4 regions of the Bacillus sp. AFS053548 genome follow, and region 4 is predicted to be linked to each of the others. Evidence: riboswitches for the same ligand, from Rfam matches in the RefSeq annotation. Region 4 holds a riboswitch; each other region holds the start of a gene.
What was found. Region 4 has a riboswitch for S-adenosylmethionine ahead of CN946_RS05900 (LLM class flavin-dependent oxidoreductase). Riboswitches for the same ligand answer to the same signal wherever they lie in the genome.

Region 1: another riboswitch for S-adenosylmethionine. It lies ahead of CN946_RS13580 (trans-sulfuration enzyme family protein); the one in region 4 lies ahead of CN946_RS05900 (LLM class flavin-dependent oxidoreductase).
Region 2: another riboswitch for S-adenosylmethionine. It lies ahead of CN946_RS19405 (methionine ABC transporter ATP-binding protein); the one in region 4 lies ahead of CN946_RS05900 (LLM class flavin-dependent oxidoreductase).
Region 3: another riboswitch for S-adenosylmethionine. It lies ahead of CN946_RS07525 (2,3-diketo-5-methylthiopentyl-1-phosphate enolase); the one in region 4 lies ahead of CN946_RS05900 (LLM class flavin-dependent oxidoreductase).

Annotation. Positions count from the first base shown of each region.
Region 1 covers NZ_NUHI01000026.1:12,307-17,867, reverse strand. The annotation lists gene CN946_RS13590 (YcxB family protein) at 1-244, shown strand, start outside; gene CN946_RS13585 (ATP-dependent DNA helicase) at 368-2,641, shown strand; SAM riboswitch class I at 2,721-2,824, shown strand; gene CN946_RS13580 (trans-sulfuration enzyme family protein) at 2,906-4,075, shown strand; gene CN946_RS13575 (trans-sulfuration enzyme family protein) at 4,081-5,265, shown strand; gene CN946_RS13570 (hypothetical protein) at 5,429-5,561, opposite strand, start outside.
Region 2 covers NZ_NUHI01000038.1:2,309-7,869, reverse strand. The annotation lists gene CN946_RS19420 (sulfite exporter TauE/SafE family protein) at 1-679, shown strand, start outside; gene CN946_RS19415 (ASCH domain-containing protein) at 906-1,256, shown strand; gene CN946_RS23885 (hypothetical protein) at 1,262-1,696, shown strand; SAM riboswitch class I at 1,999-2,116, shown strand; gene CN946_RS19405 (methionine ABC transporter ATP-binding protein) at 2,292-3,308, shown strand; gene CN946_RS19400 (methionine ABC transporter permease) at 3,298-3,966, shown strand; gene CN946_RS19395 (MetQ/NlpA family ABC transporter substrate-binding protein) at 3,963-4,811, shown strand; gene CN946_RS19390 (M20 family metallopeptidase) at 4,858-5,561, shown strand, end outside.
Region 3 covers NZ_NUHI01000014.1:45,997-51,557, forward strand. The annotation lists gene CN946_RS07505 (DUF421 domain-containing protein) at 1-202, shown strand, start outside; gene CN946_RS07510 (cupin domain-containing protein) at 251-763, opposite strand; gene CN946_RS07515 (methylthioribulose 1-phosphate dehydratase) at 780-1,406, opposite strand; gene CN946_RS07520 (2-hydroxy-3-keto-5-methylthiopentenyl-1-phosphate phosphatase) at 1,403-2,056, opposite strand; gene CN946_RS07525 (2,3-diketo-5-methylthiopentyl-1-phosphate enolase) at 2,063-3,283, opposite strand; SAM riboswitch class I at 3,348-3,451, opposite strand; gene CN946_RS07530 (aminotransferase class I/II-fold pyridoxal phosphate-dependent enzyme) at 3,509-4,693, opposite strand; gene CN946_RS07535 (carbon-nitrogen family hydrolase) at 4,840-5,561, shown strand, end outside.
Region 4 covers NZ_NUHI01000009.1:36,189-41,749, forward strand. The annotation lists gene CN946_RS05890 (histidine phosphatase family protein) at 1-419, opposite strand, end outside; gene CN946_RS05895 (ATP-grasp domain-containing protein) at 666-1,619, opposite strand; gene CN946_RS05900 (LLM class flavin-dependent oxidoreductase) at 1,635-2,684, opposite strand; SAM riboswitch class I at 2,817-2,923, opposite strand; gene CN946_RS05905 (hypothetical protein) at 3,783-4,160, shown strand; partial or broken gene CN946_RS05910 (SDR family NAD(P)-dependent oxidoreductase) at 4,745-5,098, opposite strand; gene CN946_RS05915 (ABC transporter permease) at 5,279-5,561, opposite strand, start outside.

The DNA of each region.
Region 1 (5,561 bases), on a different contig from region 4:
TCAATCATTATTCGGCGAACATTCTCTAAAGGTAGATGAGAATGGGATTAAAGAAATTACACAATCAAGTGTTCATGAAATAAAGTGGGATGATATAGTTGAAATAAAGGGAACGAAGAATTACTTTTATATCTACTTTACAAGTATGCAAGCCATTGTAATACCACTAGAAGCAATAAAAGATGACGTGGAGAGATTATTACAATTTTACAGAAAATATAATATTCAAGTTTTATATTGCTAGTTGAATAGTGCATTCTGATCTCTAAAGTTCAAGTTATTTTAACTTGAACTTTTTTATTGGTACATTTCATTCTTAATCAAGAAAGAAGAATTATGATAAAATGTAAAAAAGGAGGGTACTCACTTGGAGAATTGTATAAAGGTTTCAGTTCGAACGCTAGTTGAGTATGCTCATACGGCGGGAAGTATCAATGTAACATATAAAAGTTCGGTTTCATTAATTGAAGGAACAAAGGCACACCAAAAAATCCAAAGAGAATATGGTGAACTGGACGTAAAAGAACGACCTATATCCGGCACCATATCATTGGATCAATTGATGTTTCAAATAGAAGGCCGTTGTGATGGACTATTACTTAAGGATGATCAATATATAATAGAAGAAATTAAATCAACAATGAAAGATTTGAATGAAATAAATGAAAATTCACATCCAGTTCATTGGGCTCAAGCAAAAGTTTATGGATATTTTATTTGTGAAGAATTACAGCTTGATACGATTACACTTAGACTTACATATATTAATATTTTAACTGAGCAAAAAATAAGCTTTGATCATTTGTTTACAAAGGATGAATTAACAAATTACTTATACAAAATGCTAGAAATTTATTATCCTTTTGCAAAATGGAAATACGATCATATTGAGTTAAGGAATGAGACAATAAAAGAATTAAATTTTCCTTTTCCTTCTTTCAGAAAAGGTCAAAGAAAGTTAGCTGGTGCGGTATATCAAACGATTCAGGAAGGTAATAATTTATTTGCAGTTGCACCAACCGGAATAGGAAAAACAGTTTCTACTATTTTTCCAACTGTTAAAAGTATAGGTGAGAATAGTATAAATCGAATGTTTTACTTAACTTCTAAGACGATTACTAGGACTGTTGCTGAAGAAGCGTTTAAGCGCATGACAGATCAAGGACTTTGTATGAAGTGTACGACGATTACAGCAAAAGATAAAATCTGTTTTAAAGAAAAGACGATGTGTCAGAAAGAATATTGTGAATTTGCCAATGGTTATTATGACCGGATAAATGAGGCTGTTCTTGATATTCTTTCATCAGAAAAAGCGCTAACTAGGGAGAAAATAGAAGAATATGCACGGAAACATACAGTCTGTCCTTTTGAATACTCATTAGATTTATTAAATTCTTCAGATGCTATTATTTGTGATGTAAATTATATTTTTGATCCACGAGTATCGTTAAAACGATTATTTGATGAACATAAACGAAGTTCAGTTTTATTAATTGATGAAGCTCATAATCTTGTTGATCGTGCAAGAGAAATGTATTCTGCAAGTCTATTCAAATCTAAATTTTTAGAGTTGAAAAATAGATATAAAAATTTAAAAGATGAACTTTATGCCATAATAAATGAAATAAATAAGCGATTTATTGAATTAAGAAAGAAATGGAAGGACGTTGTAACCCCAGTTTCAAAGGAAATTGATGAGGATTTATTGGAACTTCTACATACATTTAATGAAATCGTCGAAATAAAATTACAGGAAATGGAAGAGGACGAAAATAAACAACTTCTTCTTGATACTTATTTTGAGTCACTCAACTTCGTCAAAATCGCAGAGTTTTTTGATGAAAATTATGTATGCTATTATGAACTTTATAAAAGTGAAGTTCATTTAAAATTATTTTGCCTTGATCCATCTAAAGTAGTAAATGACGTTATAAAAAGATTTCGCTCAATTATTTATTTCTCAGCTACTTTAACTCCAATACAATATTTTCAAGATATGCTTGGTGATCAAAGTCGCGATTATACAATTTCAATCGATTCTCCTTTTCATAGGGAGCAACTGGAAATAACAATTGACCCTCTATCAACTCGATACCAAGATCGTGAAAGAAATTTAGAAAGATTAATTGATTCGGTTTATAAAGAAATTACGAAAAGAAAAGGTAATTATTTAGTCTTTTATCCGTCATATCAATATTTAATTCAAAGTGTTGATTTATTTAAAGAAAAATACCCTAACATAAAAACAATCGTTCAAGAAAATGGTATGTCTGAAATTGAACGAGAAGAGTTCCTTTTAATGTTTGATAGTTTAAATGAGGAAACGTTAGTTGGCTTTGCTGTGTTAGGTGGAATATTTTCTGAAGGGATCGATTTAAAGGGTGATCGATTAAATGGTGTCGTAGTAGTTGGTGTAGGATTGCCGCAGATTTGTTTAGAAAGAAATATTTTAAAGGAGCATTTTAATTCGGTTGGAAAAAATGGGTATTATTATGCATATGTCTTTCCGGGTATGAATAAAGTAATGCAAGCGGGTGGAAGAGTTATTCGCTCTGAATCAGATGAAGGGACTTTATTACTAATTGATGATCGATATAAGAGCACACTTTATCAAAGTTTATTACCTGTTGAATGGAAATGAAAAGCCAATAATGAAATAACGAAAAAAAATGATTGATAATTATCAGAGTTTTTAATATACTTATGAATATAATTTAATAATCTTATCAAGAGCGGTGGAGGGACTGGCCCGACGAAACCCGGCAACTCTAGTGAAAACTAGAAAGTGCTAAATCCTGCAGGTGAAAAACCTGGAAGATAAGAGCGATATGTATATTTTGCGGACATAACCACTTCTTATTTTTTAAGAAGTGGTTTTTTAATTGACTAAAATGGGGGATTTATAATGACTAACACAAAAGAGGCTTTAAACACGAATAAAAAATCGATTGAAACAGTAGCTGTACATGGAAGCAAAGGTTATGATCCATTAACTGGTGCGATTAGTTATCCAATTTATCAATCTGCTACATTTAAGCATGCAGGACTTCATCAATCGACTGGATATGATTATGCAAGATTACAAAATCCAACTCGAGAAGAAGTCGAAAATACTGTGGCTAAATTAGAAAGTGCAAATTATGGTGTTGCATTTTCAACAGGTAATGCAGCCGTTACTGCAGTATTAAGCTTATTTAAAAAAGGTGACCACCTAATTGTTTCAGATGATTTATATGGTGGTACATATCGTTTATTCGAAGAAATTTATTCGCCATATGGACTAGAGCATAATTTTGTTGATACGACTGAAATTGAAAATATTCTTGATGCACTTAAACCGAACACAAAAGGAATTTTTATTGAAACACCATCAAATCCAATGATGAAAGTAACAGATTTAAAAAGAGTAGTAGAGATTGCAAAAGAACGAGATATTATTGTGATCGTTGATAATACATTTTTAACACCTTATTTCTTTAGACCAATTGAATTAGGGGCAGATGTTGTTGTTCATAGTGGAACAAAGTATTTAGGTGGCCATAATGATACACTTGCTGGTTTTGTCGTGACAAATTCAGAATATACGAATGAACGAATTCGTTATTATCAAAAATCAACAGGTGCAACATTAGCTCCATTTGACTCTTGGTTAATCCTAAGAGGAATTAAAACATTACATTTACGTATGGAATACAGTCAAAAAAATGCGATTGTACTTGCGAAATTTTTAGAAAATCATCCAAATGTTACTGAAGTGTATTATGTAGGGTTACCATCGCATAAAGGGTATTCAATTATTAAAGAACAAGCAACTGGATTTGGTGCAATGATTTCATTTAAAGTGAAAGATTTAAGTTTGGTTGAACAGGTTCTAGGAACCGTAAAAGTCATTACATTCGCAGAAAGTTTAGGTGGAGTTGAATCATTAATTACGTATCCACATACGCAAACTCATTCAGAAATGCCAGAGGAATTTAAAAGAAAGCTTGGTCTAGATGACCATACACTTCGATTATCTGTTGGTATTGAACATATTGATGATTTATTAAATGACTTAGAAAATGCATTGGGGTGATGAGAATGCAATTTGGAACGAAATTAATTCATAACGGAAATGAAATAGATCAGGCAACAGGCGCATTAAGTATTCCGATTTATCAAACTTCAACATTTCATCAATTTGATATAGAGAATTTTGGTAAGTACGATTATGCAAGAAGTGGAAACCCAACAAGAGAAGCATTAGAAAATACAATTGCAAAATTAGAAAATGGTGTGCGTGGTTTTGCGTTTTCATCTGGGATGGCTGCAATTTCATCAGTATTGTCTTTGTTCTCAGCTGGAGATCATATAGTCATTTGTGAAGATGTGTATGGAGGAACATTTAGAATAGCGACAAAAGTATTAAATCGTTTCGGAATCGATTTTACTTTTGTTGACGCTTCGAATTTACAAGAGATTAAAGCCGGAATAAAGCCTAATACAAAAGGACTTTATTTAGAAACACCGTCAAACCCTCTTTTGAAAATTACTGATTTAAGTAGTGCAATAAAAATTGCAAAAGAAAATGACATACTTGTCATTGTAGATAATAGTTTTTTATCACCTTATTTACAAAGACCATTAGATTTAGGAGCTGATATTGTCGTTCATAGTGCAACAAAATTTATTGCCGGTCATAGCGATGTAATCGGAGGGTTAGCGGTCGTAAATTCGGAAGAACTTGCAAATGATTTATACACGATCCAAAATTCATTCGGTGCTATTTTAGGTCCACAAGACTGTTGGCTAACATTAAGAGGATTAAAGACCTTAAAAGTTCGTATGGATGCATTTGAACAAACTGCATCAAAATTAGCAAACTGGCTTTTAGAACAAGAAGAAGTTGAGGATGTATATTATCCTGGACTAAAAGATCATCCTGGTCATGATGTTCATTTTGAGCAAGCTACTGGAGGAGGAGCAGTCCTTTCATTTACACTAAAAACGATTGAACAAACAACAAGTTTCCTACAATCAGTCGAAAACGTTGCTGTTGCAGTTTCACTAGGTGGAGTTGAAACAATTGTTTCCTATCCTGTAAAGATGTCTCATGCTGCAATACCGCTCGATGTTCGTGAAAGATTAGGCGTTAAAGATACATTAATAAGAGTGTCCGTTGGTCTAGAAGATATTGAAGACTTGATTGCAAGCTTCCAAAAAGCATTAAATGCAGGAGTAGGAGAAAAACAAGAAGTGCAGGGAATAGGGAAAACAATTAATTAAATTGGAGAATCTATCCTAGAAACACGAAAAAATTATAAACTAAAATCCCACAATGGAATTTCTGTGGGATTTATTTATTTTATATTTATTTATTTTGCATTTTGAAGAAGCGTACATTAAATGTGAATTTTTAAGTAGAAAAAATGATTTTATATTTATATGACTATGAAAGGAATATTTCCCCATCGCCAATTTCCTCTTGAATTACCTCAGCTGCACCAATAAGTGCCAATGCGTTCCCAACTAATTGAATTGAATCAGAGAGCACGATTTTTCTTTGTAACTCAAGTAAATTT
Region 2 (5,561 bases), on a different contig from region 4:
TCCTCCATTATTAGGATTTGCTGCTTTCACACCACATCAAGTTTCAGGTATAAGTGCCGTCCAAGTAGTATTTGCGACTTTAGGTGGAGTATTAAGCTATCGTAAAAGCGGTTATTTAAACAAAAAAGTAATATTAAGTATGGGAATAAGTGTACTAATAGGAAGTTTTCTTGGTGGATTTGGTTCAAATCTACTTTCAGAACATGGGATTAACCTTGTTTATGGTATTTTAGCAATGATAGCGGTCGTTTTAATGTTTATTCCTCGAAAAAACGTCGAGATGTCAACAGATGGTCAAATTTCAATTAATGTATGGCTTGCGGCAGGCCTAGCATTTGTTGTGGGCACTAGTGCAGGGATTGTTGGTGCAGGAGGAGCATTTCTGTTAGTACCAATCATGTTAACAATCTTAAAAATACCAACTCGTGTGACAATCGCTTCTTCACTTGCCATAACATTTATCTCTTCAATTGGTGTAACGATCGGAAAAATCTCTACTGGTCAAGTTGAAGTATTGCCTACTATTATTGTTGTTATTGCAAGCTTAATCGCTTCACCATTAGGTGCAAAAATAGGCAAAAAAACAAAAACACAGGTTTTACGAGGGATTCTGGCAGTATTAATCGGTTTTACTGCTTTGAAAATTTGGTTTACGATTATAAAATCATGGATTAGCTGAATGAGGACTAACTGTAAAAAAAAACAGAAAAACTATTTTGGGAGTTTTTCTGTTTTTTTATTGGTCTTTATTATGGTGCTACATGTAAGGTCCTTTTTCTCTGCTTCTTATTGCAATATTTTTAAATAAAATTTGCTTATTTTGTACTAATTTAATTAAAATGGAACTAGTCGTTTTTTTTAATTGCCTTTACTACAAAATTAAATTGAAATGGAGAATGATTTAAATGACAAATCAGAATGAAACGAACGCTTTACCGCCAAAAACATGTACGATTGAACGCCTTGTTACGCTTCAAGAGGATGTTGAAAAGGTATTGGCAGGGCAAAAAACTGCTACTCGCCGAAACGGAAGATATGCAGATGTTGGGGAAGTTATGACCCTTCAAAATAATCAGTATGTTGTTGAAAAAGTTTACTCTCAAGCCCTTGGTGAATTGACAGATGAGGATGCTAAGCAGGAAGGCTATTCGACTGTAGAAGAGTATAAGCAATCGATCCTGTCAATCCATCCTGGAATGCCTTGGCTGCCAAAAATGAGGGTATGGGTTCATGAGTTCCGTCTCATCCAAGATTAATTTACATGCTGTATAGACTGCTTCTTTACATACATATTGCTAGTGTAATCTTATCAATTGGTCCTTTTTTTGTATTGATTCCGATACTCAAAAAGCTGCATACTACAAAGTCCGCGATACAACAGAGCTATTTGGATGTATTCCGGTTTGCTGTCAGATTGGCAAAGCATGCTGGGCATGTACTGGTTGGATCAGGGGTATTGTTGGTACTAGCGGGCCATTGGTCGTGGAAGACATCTTGGATTGTGATGACTATTCTTCTTTTGGTGAGCTCATTATTCTTCCTAGCTAGAGCTTTTTCACCGACCATTCGGAAATTCAGTGAACCAACCTATGACCATAGAATGTTGATTCAGAAGCTTCGTCGCTCTATCTGGATTTACATCGTTCTTTTGATGGTTATGCTATGGTTTATGGTTGTAAAGCCTGGATTATGGTAGGCACAATACAAATATGCAGACAGGTTTCTTTTATCGAAGCCTAGTCTGCTTTTTTGTACTTCTCTTCAATGAAATACTAATAAAATACAAAAAAATAAGTATATAGACCTATTCCAAAGGGTTTGTGAAATAGGTTTTTTGATTTGAATATGAAGGACCTGAGACCTGCGTCAAACAGTGCTCGTAAAAAAAATGCTATTTCAAAACACAATTTTTACTAAAAAATTTAAAAATAATTCTTGACGGATTATAAAAAGAGAGATAACATGAACTCAATAATTTAAAAACTTAATAAATTCTATTACTTATCCAGAGAGGTGGAGGGACTGGCCCTGCGATACCTCGGCAACGGGTTTGTTGTTTCGTAACAAATACCGTGCTAATTCCTGCAAATCGTTCAAGCGATTTGAAAGATAAGAAGTAAAGTGGCTTATATATTATAACCCCTCTTCTTATCTGTCTTATTGGATAAGAAGGGGGGTTTTTTGATGAGGTGCCATAGGAGAAAAAGGGGGAAATATAGATATAAATCCTAGTTTTCAAATGTGTTTACTTGGTTATTGTGATTGGAATAACTTGCATGGGGGGAAGGAATTTGATTGAGATTAAAAATGTCTCGAAGGTTTATCCTGGAAGGCCACCAATTAAAGCTTTAAATAATATTAATATGAAAATTGAGAAAGGGGAAATCTTTGGAATCATTGGTTTTTCCGGAGCAGGAAAAAGTACATTGATCCGTTGTTTAAATAGACTTGAAGAGCCAACAGAAGGATCAGTTCTCATTGATGGATTGGACCTAATGACATTAAAAGATGAAGAGTTACGTAAGACACGTAGAAAAATTGGTGTCATCTTCCAACACTTTAATCTACTTTCTGCCAAAACGGTGTTTGATAATATAGCAATGCCGCTATACCTTGAAGGAAAAAAGAAACGGGATGTTCAGGAAAAGGTAATGGAATTAATTGAATTTGTTGGACTTACAGGGAAGCAAGATGTATTTCCGGGGCACTTGTCGGGAGGACAAAAGCAAAGAGTGGGAATAGCAAGGGCACTCGTAACAGATCCAGATCTTCTACTATGTGATGAAGCTACATCTGCATTGGACCCCGAAACAACAAAGAATGTATTAGAGCTTTTAAGGAAAGTAAATAAATCCTATAATCTTACAATTTTCCTTATTACCCATGAAATGAGTGTAATTCGTGATTTATGTGATAAAGTGGCCGTCATTGATAATGGTGAAATTGTTGAAGAAGGTAATGTTTACGACGTATTTACGAATCCACAAAAAAGTATTACAAAGAATTTTGTTAACACAGTATTACAAAATGAGGTGCCATCTAAGTTATCGAAATCATTATCAAAGGGAAAATATTATCAATTAGTCTTCCGAGGTGAAAAGGCGGCCAATCCATTATTATCAGAGGTTCTTAAAAAATTCGATATTCATTTAAATATTCTTTATGGATCGATCACAGAGCTACAAGAAAGACCTTATGGGAATTTGCTTGTGGCACTAGAAGGAACAAAAGAGGAAAGCGCAAAAGCTATTAAATTTATTTCGGAAAAGGGGATAGAAGTAAGGGAGGTTGAGTTAAATGGAGCTTAATTGGGAATTCTTTTGGCCGCAGTTTTTGCAGGCAACTCAAGATACATTTCTAACTGTTTTAGGGTCATTTATTTTTGGCACAATCATAGGATTGCCTCTAGGTATTATCCTAGTTGTAACAAGGCCAGGTCATATAATGGAAAACAAACCTTTATTTACGTTGTTAAATACCATTATTAATATTGTTCGATCTGTACCATTTATTATTTTGCTAGTTGCCATTATTCCATTTACTAGATTATTGACGGGAACGTCCATTGGCGTAGTAGCAGCAATTGTTCCGCTTTCGATCTTTGTAGGACCTTATTTGGCTAGATTGATTGAGAACTCCATGCTAGAAGTAGATAAGGGAGTGCTGGAAACAGCCTATTCAATGGGAGCAACAAAGTTTCAAATTATCGTGAAGTTTATTTTGCCTGAAGCGATTCCATCGTTGATTCTTTCATTTACAACAGCAACGATTGGATTGATTGGATCAACTGCGGCAGCTGGTGCTGTTGGTGCTGGTGGATTAGGTGACTTAGCTATTACATATGGTTATCAGCGCTTTGAAACATTGGTTATTATCATTACTGTTGTATTACTAGTAGTCATAGTTCAAATAATACAAAGTTTAGGAAATACGTGGTCAAGATACGTAAGGAGGAAAAGAGGATGAAAAAGTTTTTTACTATTTTTGCAGCATTATTATTAACGGTTTCGGTATTATCAGCATGTGGTTCTAATGCATCATCAGGTAATGGAAAGGAGAGAACAGTTAAGATTGGTATTAACGGTGATGACTATGAACTTTGGAATATTGTACAAAAACAAGTAAAAAGTGAAGGCATTAAATTGAAAATTATTTCATTTTCAGATTATGTTCAGCCTAACACAGCACTTAATGACAGTAGTCTTGATTTAAATGCTTTTCAAACGATTACTTATATGAACCAATTTAAAGGTGATCATAATTTAGATATTTCTGCGATTGGCTCGACGGTGATTGCGCCAATGGGTATTTACTCACATAAATTTAAAAAGCTAAGTGATATTCCAGATGGAGCAACTATTACAATACCAAATGATGTTACGAACGCAGGCCGTGCACTTAAACTATTACAATCTTCAAAGTTAATTAGTTTAGTAGATAATTTTGATCCTAAAGGAAGTATTGAACAAATTAAAGAAAATCCTAAGCATCTAAAAATCAAACCGATTGCTGCAGGGCAAACAGCTAGATCATTGGATGATGTGGCAGCGGCTATCATCAATAATGGATTCGCCGTTCAAGCGGGCTTAGACCCTGCAAAGGATCCACTTTATAAAGAAGATCCTAATGATAAAGCAGCTATGCCGTATATCAATGTTATTGCATCTCGTACGAAGAATAAAAATGACAAGGACTTTGCAAAGATTGTAAAGGCTTATCAATCAAAAGAAGTTCATGATTACATTATTAAACGTGACAAAGGTGCTACAGTTCCAGTAGTCATTTCAATTGATAAAATTAAAAATCTATAAAGCTAGTTCATACTTATTTAAAAGAATGGAAGGGAGAAAAGTTTAAATGACAGTCAAAATTGAAACACAAAGAGAACAAATTGTGAAAAGTATTGAGGAATCGAAGGAAGTCTATCTTGAAATTAGCCACAAAATTCATGAGAAACCTGAAATTGGTAATCAAGAATTTTTTGCATCTGAAACACATACTAAAATTCTAGTAGAAGCTGGTTTCGATGTAACACGTAATATTGCTGGCCACGAAACAGGCTTTGTAGCAAGGAAAACGTCATCTAAGCAAGGTCCAACCATCGCTTTTTTAGCAGAATATGACGCATTACCTAGTCTTGGTCATGCATGCGGACATAATATTATTGGAACGACAAGTGTAGCAGCAGGAATCGCTCTTGCTGAAGTCATTTCTGAGACTGGCGGAGAGGTTATCATATTTGGAACACCTGCAGAAGAGGGTGGACCAAACGGAAGTGCGAAGGGGAGTTTCGTAAAAAATGGTTTACTAGAAGGTGTTGATGCAGCTCTTATGCTCCACCCAAGTGGCAAAACAGGTTTGTCGAGTCCATCATTGGCAGTAGATCCATTAGACTTCCATTTTTATGGAAGAGCAGCCCATGCTGCTGGGTCACCAGAACATGGAATCAATGCCTTAGATGCAGTAATCCAGTTATTCAATGGCATTAATGCCCTTCGTCAGCAGCTTTCTAGTGATGTTCGCATACACGGAATTATCACTCATGGAGGCGATGCACCAAA
Region 3 (5,561 bases), on a different contig from region 4:
AACTTCAACAGCGGTGGTATCTGATGGGGAAATAAATGAAGATGCGTTATCAAATTTAAACTTGGATAAAAAATGGTTAATGTCTCAACTCGAAAGGGTAGGCATAAAATCGGTTTCAGAAGTTTTTTTTGTTGAAGTACAAACCGATGGGTCTTTATATATCGATTACCGAGAAGATCATTTCAATGAAGAAGAAAATTAATTGACTCACATCCTAAAGTGGATATGAGTCAATTTAGTTTTTATCTAATTATTCGTAAATCGGTACCCAGCCTTCAGTAGTAACAAACAATCGAACAGCAACTACTTTAAGATCTTCTGCTAACGTGAAGTAATGGCGTACATTTGGTGGTACAGAAATTAAATCTCCAGGATTCAAATTAACATGGAAAAATCCTTCATTTCCTTCGATAATAAACGTACCGTGACCGCTAACAATGAAGCGAACTTCGTCATCTGTATGATGATGCTCACGGTTGAAGTTTTTAAGTAATTCGTCAAGATTTGGAGTTGCTTCTGAAAGAGTAATAATATCACTCGCTAAATAGCCACGTCTTGATGAAATACTGTCGATTTCAGCTTTAAAAGTTTCAAGAATCGCTGCTTTTTCATCATCTGATAAACTAAACTTTTCTTGTAACGAACTATGTAATTGTTCGATATTCCAATTTTCGTAAATTACACCTTGTTCTTCTAAATATGCTTTTACTTCAACATCACTTGTAATATGATAATCTTTTTTTTCTACCCAAATTGTTGCCATTCTTCATTCCTCCAAGTTAGTTCTTTATAAATGTATTTTTTTGTATACCTTGCAATGCATATTGGAATAGAAACTCATAAGCTTCTAAATGTTTCTTAGCCTCAAATGCTGATTCGGCCCATACTGTTATACCATGATTATGAATTAATACAGCACCATGATCATTCTTAATATGTGGAAGAAATTCATTTGCAAGAGTAGGGATATGCGCATAATTTTTTATAATTGGAATTGTAATTTCTGCATTTTCTTCCCATAGTCCTAATGCTTTAATAATTTCGATACCAGAAAAAGATAACTCATCTTGATATGGAAAATCCTTTGTTATAAAGTTATTTGCTAAAGTGTGTACATGAAGAACGCATTTTGCATTAGTGTGTTGATAAATTAGACGATGTAAAATGGCTTCAGCTGAAGGTTTTTTTGATTCATCCCAAACAGATTGGTCAAATTCATTAACGAGTAAAAAATCGTCATAAGTATGTTTAGTTTTATCTTTACCACTAGTTGTAACTAAAAAGTTTAAAGGCTCCTCATTTACTTTAATTGATAAATTTCCGCTAGTTCCTAAAAACCAATCTCGATCAGCTAGTACTTTTTTTACTTCGCGTATTTCATCATAATGCTTGAAAAAGTCCTTCATACTAACACCTCCTTCTCTAATGAAGCTCGAATATCATAGAAATTTTCAAAAGGAATGAAATGTAAAGATAGTTCTTCACATTTATCTTTTAAGAAATCTCGAGCAAAAATTAAATTGGCTTCTTTTGCAATTTGTAAGTCAGTAATTGAATCGCCAATGACAATGATAAAATCATTTGATTCACTAAACTTTCTTTTAACAGATGGTTTACACATTCCACAATCATTCGTACAGTTTTCATCACAAGAGTGATCCCAATGAATTTTTACAGTTTGACCTGTAAAGTCAGTACGATTACATAAGATATCTGAAGATGGAAGATAATTCGCTAAAATTGGATGAACGAAAAAATCTAGTCCGCCACTTACAACTTTTAACTCATATTGTTGAGCGCTTACAAATTGAATAAAATCGCTAAAACCATATCGAATGACAGTACGATCAATTACAAAATCGGTCATTTCTTGTTTTTTCGTTGAAGGAATCGTAGCAAACATTTTCTCTACGCCTTCTCGAATTGATATATTGCCATTTAATACTTCACTTGTTAATTCACTTACTGAAGGTGGAGCAAATTCTTTAATTAAATTAACGATATTGTCTCCCTCAGTAATTGTTCCATCAAAATCACAAAAAATCTTTATTGCCATTGTTGTTTACCCCCAAAGTTGTAATGCTTTTTGTAGTGATGTATTTGGAAGTGCGTAGTCTTTTAGCTCAACTCCAGACAATGTTGCTGAAATTGCTTCTCTAAATGCATTACCTCCACCGATTGGTCCATCCGGATGACCATGAACACCGCCGCCAGCGTTGATGACTTGCTCAATTCCAAAATCTTGAATTAATTGAGGCACTAGTCCTGGGTGAATTCCAGCAGAAGGGACTGGGAAAGTCTCTTTTAATCCATTTGATACTGTTAAATTTTCAGCGATTTTTAAAGCTGTCTCTTTTTGTAATGCAACTGATCCATATGGTGAAGGGAATAGACTAAAATCTGCACCAGCAATTCGTAAAAGTTTCCCTAGTAATAATCCTGCGTCAATTCCATAAATTGGTGATGATGTAAACGCCCCCGATACAGCAGGATGAGCCATAATTGGAATATTAATTGATGGATCTTCTGCCAAATCTTGAAGGACATCAATTCCATACGAGAACACATTTAATAAAAACACATCAGCACCAGCTTCTGCAGCACGTAATGCTTTTTCTTTTAAATCATATGTACGGCCAGTTAAATTCACCGCATATAATGTTTTGTGTCCTGTTTTCTCATAAACTTGGTTCAAAATATTTTTTCCGTGAGTGACGCGATCCGTAATAGATGTAATCGTGTCAAAAAGAATCTCGTCATCTTTAATTAAATCAACGCCACCTAAAGCTTGCTTTTTTAATTCCTCTGAAATGTATCTAATATCTCTGCCGATAATTGATTTGAAAATGCTCATTAATAAAGGTCGATCATATACATCCAATTTCTCTCGAATGCCTTTAATACCAAATTTTGGACCCGGAAAAAGATTTAAAATGTCGTCAGTAAAATTTAAATCAATTAGTTTAATTTCACCATCAAGGGATAGCTTACCGAAAACGGTTGTTAAAATAGCTGGAAGATCAGCTGAAAAATTTAAGCTAGGATAATAGATTTCAATAATCCCTTTTGTCGGTTTATACCCTAAAAAGTTAACGATATTCTCTTCGCAATCTAATTCATGAACTGAAAGAACTTTGCCTTTATGCTTTTGTAATTGTATTTGATCATTTTGAGGTAAAGACGTCCAAGAACCAACCGTTAAACCTAGTGCGATTGACTCTGCCTTTTTTTCTAAATGATGATTTTTATCATAAACTTGGTAAGTTGCTATTACTCCACTCATCTCAAAACCTCCAAAAAGTTTTAATCAAACAAAAAACCTCTCCACTAAGGAGAGGTTTACCTACACCTTATCTGTCAGCAAATGCTGCGAGAATTAGCACCGTACTAGTTAACTAGCCGGTTGCCGGGTTTCATCGGGCTCGGTCCCTCCACCTACTCTGAATAAAGTAATATTTAATTTTGAATTCTTAATCTAATCGCATTATTTCATGAACAATCGCAATTGTCAAACATTAAATTTTGAAAATATTTCAATCTCTTTTAATCTAGCAACTGCTTCCTTCAATCGATCAGCATCTGATAATAGCCCGACTCTTACATAACCTTCACCATATTCTCCAAATCCATTTCCTGGAGCGACTGCGATATGAGCCTTTTCAAGTAATAGATCAGCAAATTCCTGTGAAGTAAAACCAGATGGAATTTTTAACCATGCAAAAAACGAGCCTGCTGGTGCAGTTACTTCCCATCCAATTTCGTGACAGCCGCTAATAAATACATTTCTACGTTCTTCATAAAGTGCCAATAGTTGTTTGACACTTTCTTGAGATTCAGTAAGCGCAACAGCGGCAGCTTCTTGAACAGCAGGGAAGATGCTAACGTAAAGATGATCCTGTAATAGATTAATTGCAGAAATAACCTCTTTATTTCCAACTGCAAAACCAATTCTCCAACCAGCCATATTATACGTTTTAGAAAGGGTATAAATTTCAATCCCGCACTCCTTTGCCCCAGGCGTTTGAAGATAACTTAAAGGTTTTTTGCCGTCAAAACCAAATGCGCCGTAAGCAAAATCATGACAAACTGTAATCTGATTATTTTTTGCAAGCTCAACTGTTTCTTTAAAAAATTCTTCAGTTGCTATAGCACCTGTGGGATTATTTGGATAATTGATAAATAATATTTTACTAGCACCTAAAACATCCTGAGGAATTGATTTATAATCTGGTAAAAATTGATTTTCTTCAAGTAATGGAAGCATATATGGGACTGTTTTTGAAAGAGATATACCCGATAAATAGTCTGGATAGCCTGGGTCAGGAACTAAAATTGTATCCCCTGCGTCACATAAACAAAGTGGTAGCTCAACTAATCCAGCTTTTCCACCGAATAAGATAGCTACTTCTTCCTCTGGGTCTAAATCAACATCATACTCTCGTTTATAAAATTCTACAACAGCATTTTTAAGAGAGCTCATTCCTCTAAACGGAGAATAACGATGAGTTAAAGGGTTTTCAACAGACTTTTGTAATGCTTTTATAATATGGTCGGGTGTAGGTTGATCAGGATTTCCTTGACCAAGATTAATTACATCATGACCATTACTTATTGACTGATTCACTTTTTGGACTAGTGAAGCAAAAAATTGTTTTGGTAAATTGTTTAATAGTTTACTATGATTCAAGTTAATCACTCCAAAAATATAATAAAATTAATTTGAATAGATCGTTTCTTAATCGAATGATTTTCATGAACGACTGTTGCAATAACTTTCACCATCATATATGCTCGATTTAAAAATGTCTATAAAATTTAGAATAGGGTGAATAAATTGTGATTAAAATTGCGTGTATTCAATCTGACGTTATTTTAGGTGAATCAAAGTCTAATTTAGAGAAAATGAAAACTCAAATAAACGAAGCTGTTAAAGAAAATGTCCGTATAATCGTATTACCGGAATTATGGACAACAGGCTATTGTCTGGAAGAAATTGGTTTGCACACAGATGAACAAGAAGCGGTTATTTCTGAACTTCAGTCAATCGCAAAATCAAAAAACGTAATTTTGATTGCTGGTTCGTTCCCAATTGCAAGAGAAAAAGGTGTAACGAATACGTTAATTGTTATTAACAGTACTGGTGAATTAGTAAAAACATATGATAAAGTTCACTTATTCCAGTTAATGAACGAGCATCACTATCTACAATCAGGTGAAACAGATGGTCTCTTTGAAATCGATGGATTAACGGTTGCAGGTTTCGTTTGCTATGATTTGCGTTTTCCTGAATGGATTGGAGCGCATTCTCAAAAAGGTGCAAAAGGTTTATTTTTTGTTGCTGAATGGCCAATTCAAAGAATGAATCATTGGGAAATCTTATTAAAAGCAAGAGCAATCGAAAATCAGTGTTATGTCGTTGCTTGTAATCGAGTAGGAAAAGATTTAGCGAATACATTTGGTGGAGGATCGATGATCATTGACCCTTGGGGAGAAGTAGTTACCAAAGGCAGCACGAATGAAGAAATCGTTTTTGGCGAAATTGATCCGAAAAAAGTCGATGA
Region 4 (5,561 bases):
TGGGATACAGCTAAAACCACTTCATTATCTTCTTCCATTATTTTTTGACAAGTAATTGCTATTCTTTCTTGCAACTCTGTTTGGTCTTCTCCACCAAACGTAACAAAGAAATCACCATAAGGCAGCGGTGGATTTAAATCTTCACTTTCACCTTCAAACGTTCCAAAGTTCCATTCCTTTAATCCTTTTAATCTTGTATAAGGTAAATTCGTTACAATTTCTAACGTATCACTTGCTCTTTCGGAAGTTGAACAATAGGCCTGGTCGAAAATAATATTGTTTTCTTTAAAATACTTTGCAGCAGTTTCAGCTTGTCTAATTCCTAATTCCGTAAGTGGTGAATCACACCATCCTTGAATCTTCCTTCTTTTATTAAATAATGTTTGTCCATGTCGCATTAAATAAAAAGTCTTTTTCATTTGTATCCTCCTTTTGAATTTTAAAAATCAAGTGGTACGAATTCATTTGACCTTTTTTAGCCTCAAAATTTAAAACTTACAATCTAATATTATCAATATATTATTTTTGATTGTTAGCATATTCCTCTTAAATAATTGCCTAATACTCTAAGTTCCAGAAAAAGTTTAACAAACTGACCACAAAAAAGCCCAAACCTTTGTTATGTTTAGGTTTGAGCTTTTTAAGGTTATTCTAAATAGTTCTACTTAAGCCGTTGCTGTAGAGTATTTTTCTTCCAATGTCTTCTTTAAAAATAATGCTACTTCAAGCATTCCGTATTTTCCAGCTATTACTTCCGCATCTGAGTTATAGTTGGTATTTGTATTAATATCATAAGTATAAATAACACCTTCAGCATTTCTAATAAATTCGATTCCAGCAACTTGAATACTATTTTTAACTAGAACTTCTTTATATTTCTCTAAAATTTCGTCGTCAAAACCTTCAACAATTTGGAATTTAGGCTTCTCTTCTACTTCTTCACCTACTGGGCAGAATAAATCACCAATTTGGCACGCATCAGCTGGGCATAGTTCAAACCCTTCCGAAGTATCTACTTTAACAGCATAAACAAAGTTTCCGCCAACAAACTCGCAACGAGTGATGTAGCTTTCAGGTGATTTGATGTATTGTTGAATAAGTGTAATACCATCGACTGGTTCTTCAAATGTCGGTCCATCGACATAAGCTTTTAAAGCATCAACACTATGGAATAACTGGACACCTAACCCTTTACCGGCACGATTATGCTTCGTAATAAATGACTGTCCAGCAAAGCTATTAGCTGCTTTAATAATGTTTTGTTTTCCAACTGCTGCGATTGTTTTAGGAGTCTTCACACCATACTTTTCTAGCTCTAAGTATTGTAAAACCTTACTAACTTCTAGCTTTAGGGCATTGGTACCATTCAAAACCGTACGGCCATGTGCTTCAAGCCAAGCTAATACTTGCCCAGTAAATTCAGCTGCAAAACGATGATCACGTGTATGAGAAGAAGCACTCATTCGACTATAAAAAATCCCTTCTGGTGGTACTGTTGATAAATCTACTGTACCTTCGTCTAAATGCCATTCTTCAAATGGAACACCAAGCTCCTCTAATCTTTTTGTTAAATGGATTGTCCATTCACTATTTTCATGTATTACATATACTTTGCTCATTTTTATGTCCCCATTCTAGTTTTTTATTAAACTACGTTTTTGTTCTACTAATGGCATAACTTGCTTTGAAAATCGTTTCATTTCCTCTAGTTGAGGTGAAAATTGCAATAATAATAAGTCTAAGCCAGCTTCTTCATATTGAAATATTCGATCTGCAATTTGCTCTGGTGTCCCTACTAGATTTGGTCTAAGACCACGATTTGAAACTGAGTAATCTTGTAATTGAATTTGCTGCTCTAATTGTGATTTTGTCGTGAAGTCTTTAAAGCCAGCATAACCGCTAGAATCTTTCACTGTCGTAATTTTTTCTAACTCAGCCAAAGCCTCTTCTTCTGTATCTCTACAAATAACATAAGCGGCCATACCGAAAGAACTTAAAGGTGCATTGCCAGTTTGTTCACGGCGTACCTTCATATCTGTTACTTTCTGATTAATTTCTTCAACTGTTCCACCGTGCATCACATATGCGTCACACTTTTCTACAATGGTTTGCTTACCTTTATCACTTTCACCACCTGCATAAAGAATAGGGTTTGGTCTTTGTACAGGTTTTGGAGCAAGCCTTGTATCCTTTAAGTCGTAAAATTTTCCAGAATAATTGAACGTTTCTTCTGTCCATAAGCCTTTTAGGACATCAATAAACTCCTCTGTACGAGCATAACGCTCATCATGTTCTGTAAAAATACCGCCATATTGACGAGCTTCTTCTGCCCACCATGCAGAAACGACGTTTAGGGTAAAACGACCGTTACTGATTCGATCTATATTTGCGGCCATTTTTGCTGTTACTGCAGGATTATGAAAACCTGGACGAATCGCGGTCATAATTTCGATTTTTTCCGTCACTGCAGCAAGTGCCGCTGCTGTTGACCAAGCTTCAAGTGAATCATGCTCTGGACCTTTAATATCGTTTAAATATAATTCAGCAATTAAAGTAGTCGAGTATCCCCATTTTTCAGCTGATTGAATGACCTCTTTAGCATATTCAAATGTTGGTGGCATTCTTTCGTCATCCACATTCCGTAACCAGCCTCCAAAAATCGGTAACCAAAAACCATATTTCATTTCTATTCTCCCCTTTATTTTTCAAATCGTCTAGTTTTCATATTGGTTAAGTTGGGTTTTCATTTAAACTTAAATAAGAAAATAAAAAGAGCCTCTTTCATTCAGAAAGAGGCATCGGAAACAATTGTTTTCGACTTATCTATCAGAATGATTTCATTCTGCAGGAAGTGGCACCGTTCCTTAATAAGGAGGTTGCCGGACGTCATAGGGCCTGATCCCTCGGTCACTCTCGATAAGTTTGTGTTATGTAATTTCATTAACTGAATCATAAATCCTAGTAAACAGATTGTCAATAATGGAAATTAAACATTTTTGTTAAGATAGCGCTTTTCATCGTTATATTTATTAGAAAAAATGAAATTTTATAATTATTTAATTAACATTAAACCAAAGTTAACATAGTACCAGTTCCCTTTAGTTTCACTTCTGATTTTACTCGAAATTCTTGAGCTCATAAATTTTGATGCATCTTTCTCATACTTTTTCAATTCTCTATTTTGATGTAATGATTTTTTGGACTCCTCAATAAATCCTTTTACCTTTATATGAACGTCTACATTTCTTTTTATCTGCAAGTTTACTTTAAAGATGGTGCGGCACTACTACAAATCATGAAAACAAAAGGTTGGTTAGTTCCAGCACCACTTCACTTTGAAACAAAACAACAACAACATTAAAAAAATTGTCCACCTATAAAATTAGGTGGACTTTTTTTAGTTTATTGGTGCAATCTTATTGCAATTCTTTCTCCATCTCTAAAAAATTCTCCGTTAGGTCTTTACTCTAAAACCTCTTGGACTTTTTGTAATCTGTTTTACTTATTTACGTACTAAAGTAGTAAAAAAGTGTAATATAGTTATCATATTTTTATCGCCTTTAAGATTCGAGATATTGTCACACTTTTTTTATTTTTTAACATATTATTTTGTTAAAATTTAATTAAATTTTAGTAATCGAAAAAGGAGAAAGTATGTGAAAAAATATTTTTACTCATTTTTGGTACTGCTATTAGCTTTTAGTTTTGTAAAACCGGTATTTGCAAATGAGGAAAGTCTTAATAATTGTGATATCTTTAAAAATTACAATGAGGAAGAATATTTGTTAGTAGTAGATGATTCTATGACTAATAGCGAGCAGAAAGCTATAATCGATGAATTTTTAGCAAATCCTGAATTAGAATCTTTAATTTTTTTAAATGCTTCTGAACTATTAGAAGATCATGTTCCCTATGATGATATTAAACCAAAAGCTAGACTTGGAGTTAATATGTATAAAGTTAACAACATTCGTAATGGTAGTGATGTTACAGGATCCAGTGCTATTGCCACTGCAATCGGTGAGCCAGGCGTAACGATTGGAATCTCACAAACTAAAAGTGTAGCAACTACAATCAGTTCTAGCTATGGTGCTAGTAATTCAGCATTAACAGCCTCTTTAGGTTGGGATGTTACCAAAAGTGAATCCGTTTCAATTTAAAGTTCAGTAACAGTCCCTAATACAGTAAATTGTAAAAAGGTTGCTAAATTGGCTTTAAAAGCATACCCAGTATTTAAGACTAAAAAATATGATGTTCTAAAGATACCTTGGTACTCAATTTATTGGAGTTTAGAAGGGACAGGTACGGCTAAAAAATCTTATGGAGTGGAATATAAAAAAACGTATACTTATAAATAATTATTGAGTTTATTAAAAATGAAAAAAACTACTTATTTTTATTTTTAATGTTGATTATACTTATTGGAAGTTTAAAGATTCCTAGTATATTAGAATCAACCTACCCATTTGGTAAAGATGATATGGGACAAGCTTTTTATAATATAAAATATTTAGTACAAAATCTGTTTTATTTAGTTTTTATAATCTTTATTAATTTAATTTTATTGACACTTTTTTTAAAAAATAAAGAGTAAATGCCCTTTCTCCGGTAAGTAATTTAATCGTGTTATGTTTTATTTTGTTTATCTGCGGAAGAAGAATGCAATATATTGAAAAGAAGTGCATTTTCCGAATATCGAATAATGTACTACTTTTTCAATATGTGTCATTTCTGAGATAGATCGTTACCAATCAATGCTTTCTCCATCTCTAAAAAATCCTCCATTTGGTCCATCATTTCCAATTGTCGCTAACCAAATAATAGACTTAGCAGCTTGCTCAGGAGTTCTTGGTGCAGATAGTCCACCCATATCAGTACTTACCCATCCCGAATCGACGGCATTTATATTGATATCTCCTTTGATTTCTGCAGCTAACAATCTTGTCAATCCATTTAGGGCAAGCTTAGATAGCTTATAAGCTCCTACTTCTGGATATGCCATTTCACTCATCGCTCCATATTCTGAAGAAATATTAATAATTCTTCCATAACCTTGTTTCTCCATAATAGGAATAAAAGTACGAATCACATTGTAAAAATAAAAAATAACTGTATTTCAAAGGATTAAAAAGTCGATAATAAAAGACTTTTATAAAAAATTGTAATAAGTATTTTTTTAGAGAAACTAAGGTTTCTCTTTTTTAATTTCATAAATACAATGTAAACCCAGAAAAAGTACAGACTGAAAGAATTCCTCCTCACCCTGTACTTCGCCATTTTATTTCATACGTTTTTTATATACCTTCATTGAAATCACATAAAACAAAATCCCAATTCCAACTAGCCAGAACAACGCTGTTACAATCGCACCATAATCCGGCTGCCCAGCCAAAAGGGAACGGACACTTTCGGCAATTGGTGTCATTGGCTGATGTTCGGCAAAAGCTCGAAGCTTGCTACCCATATTATTCGTCGGAACAAAGGCAGAACTTACAAACATTAAGCCCATAAGTAGATAAGAGAACACGCTTGCACCTTCATACGATTTTGACATTAAACCA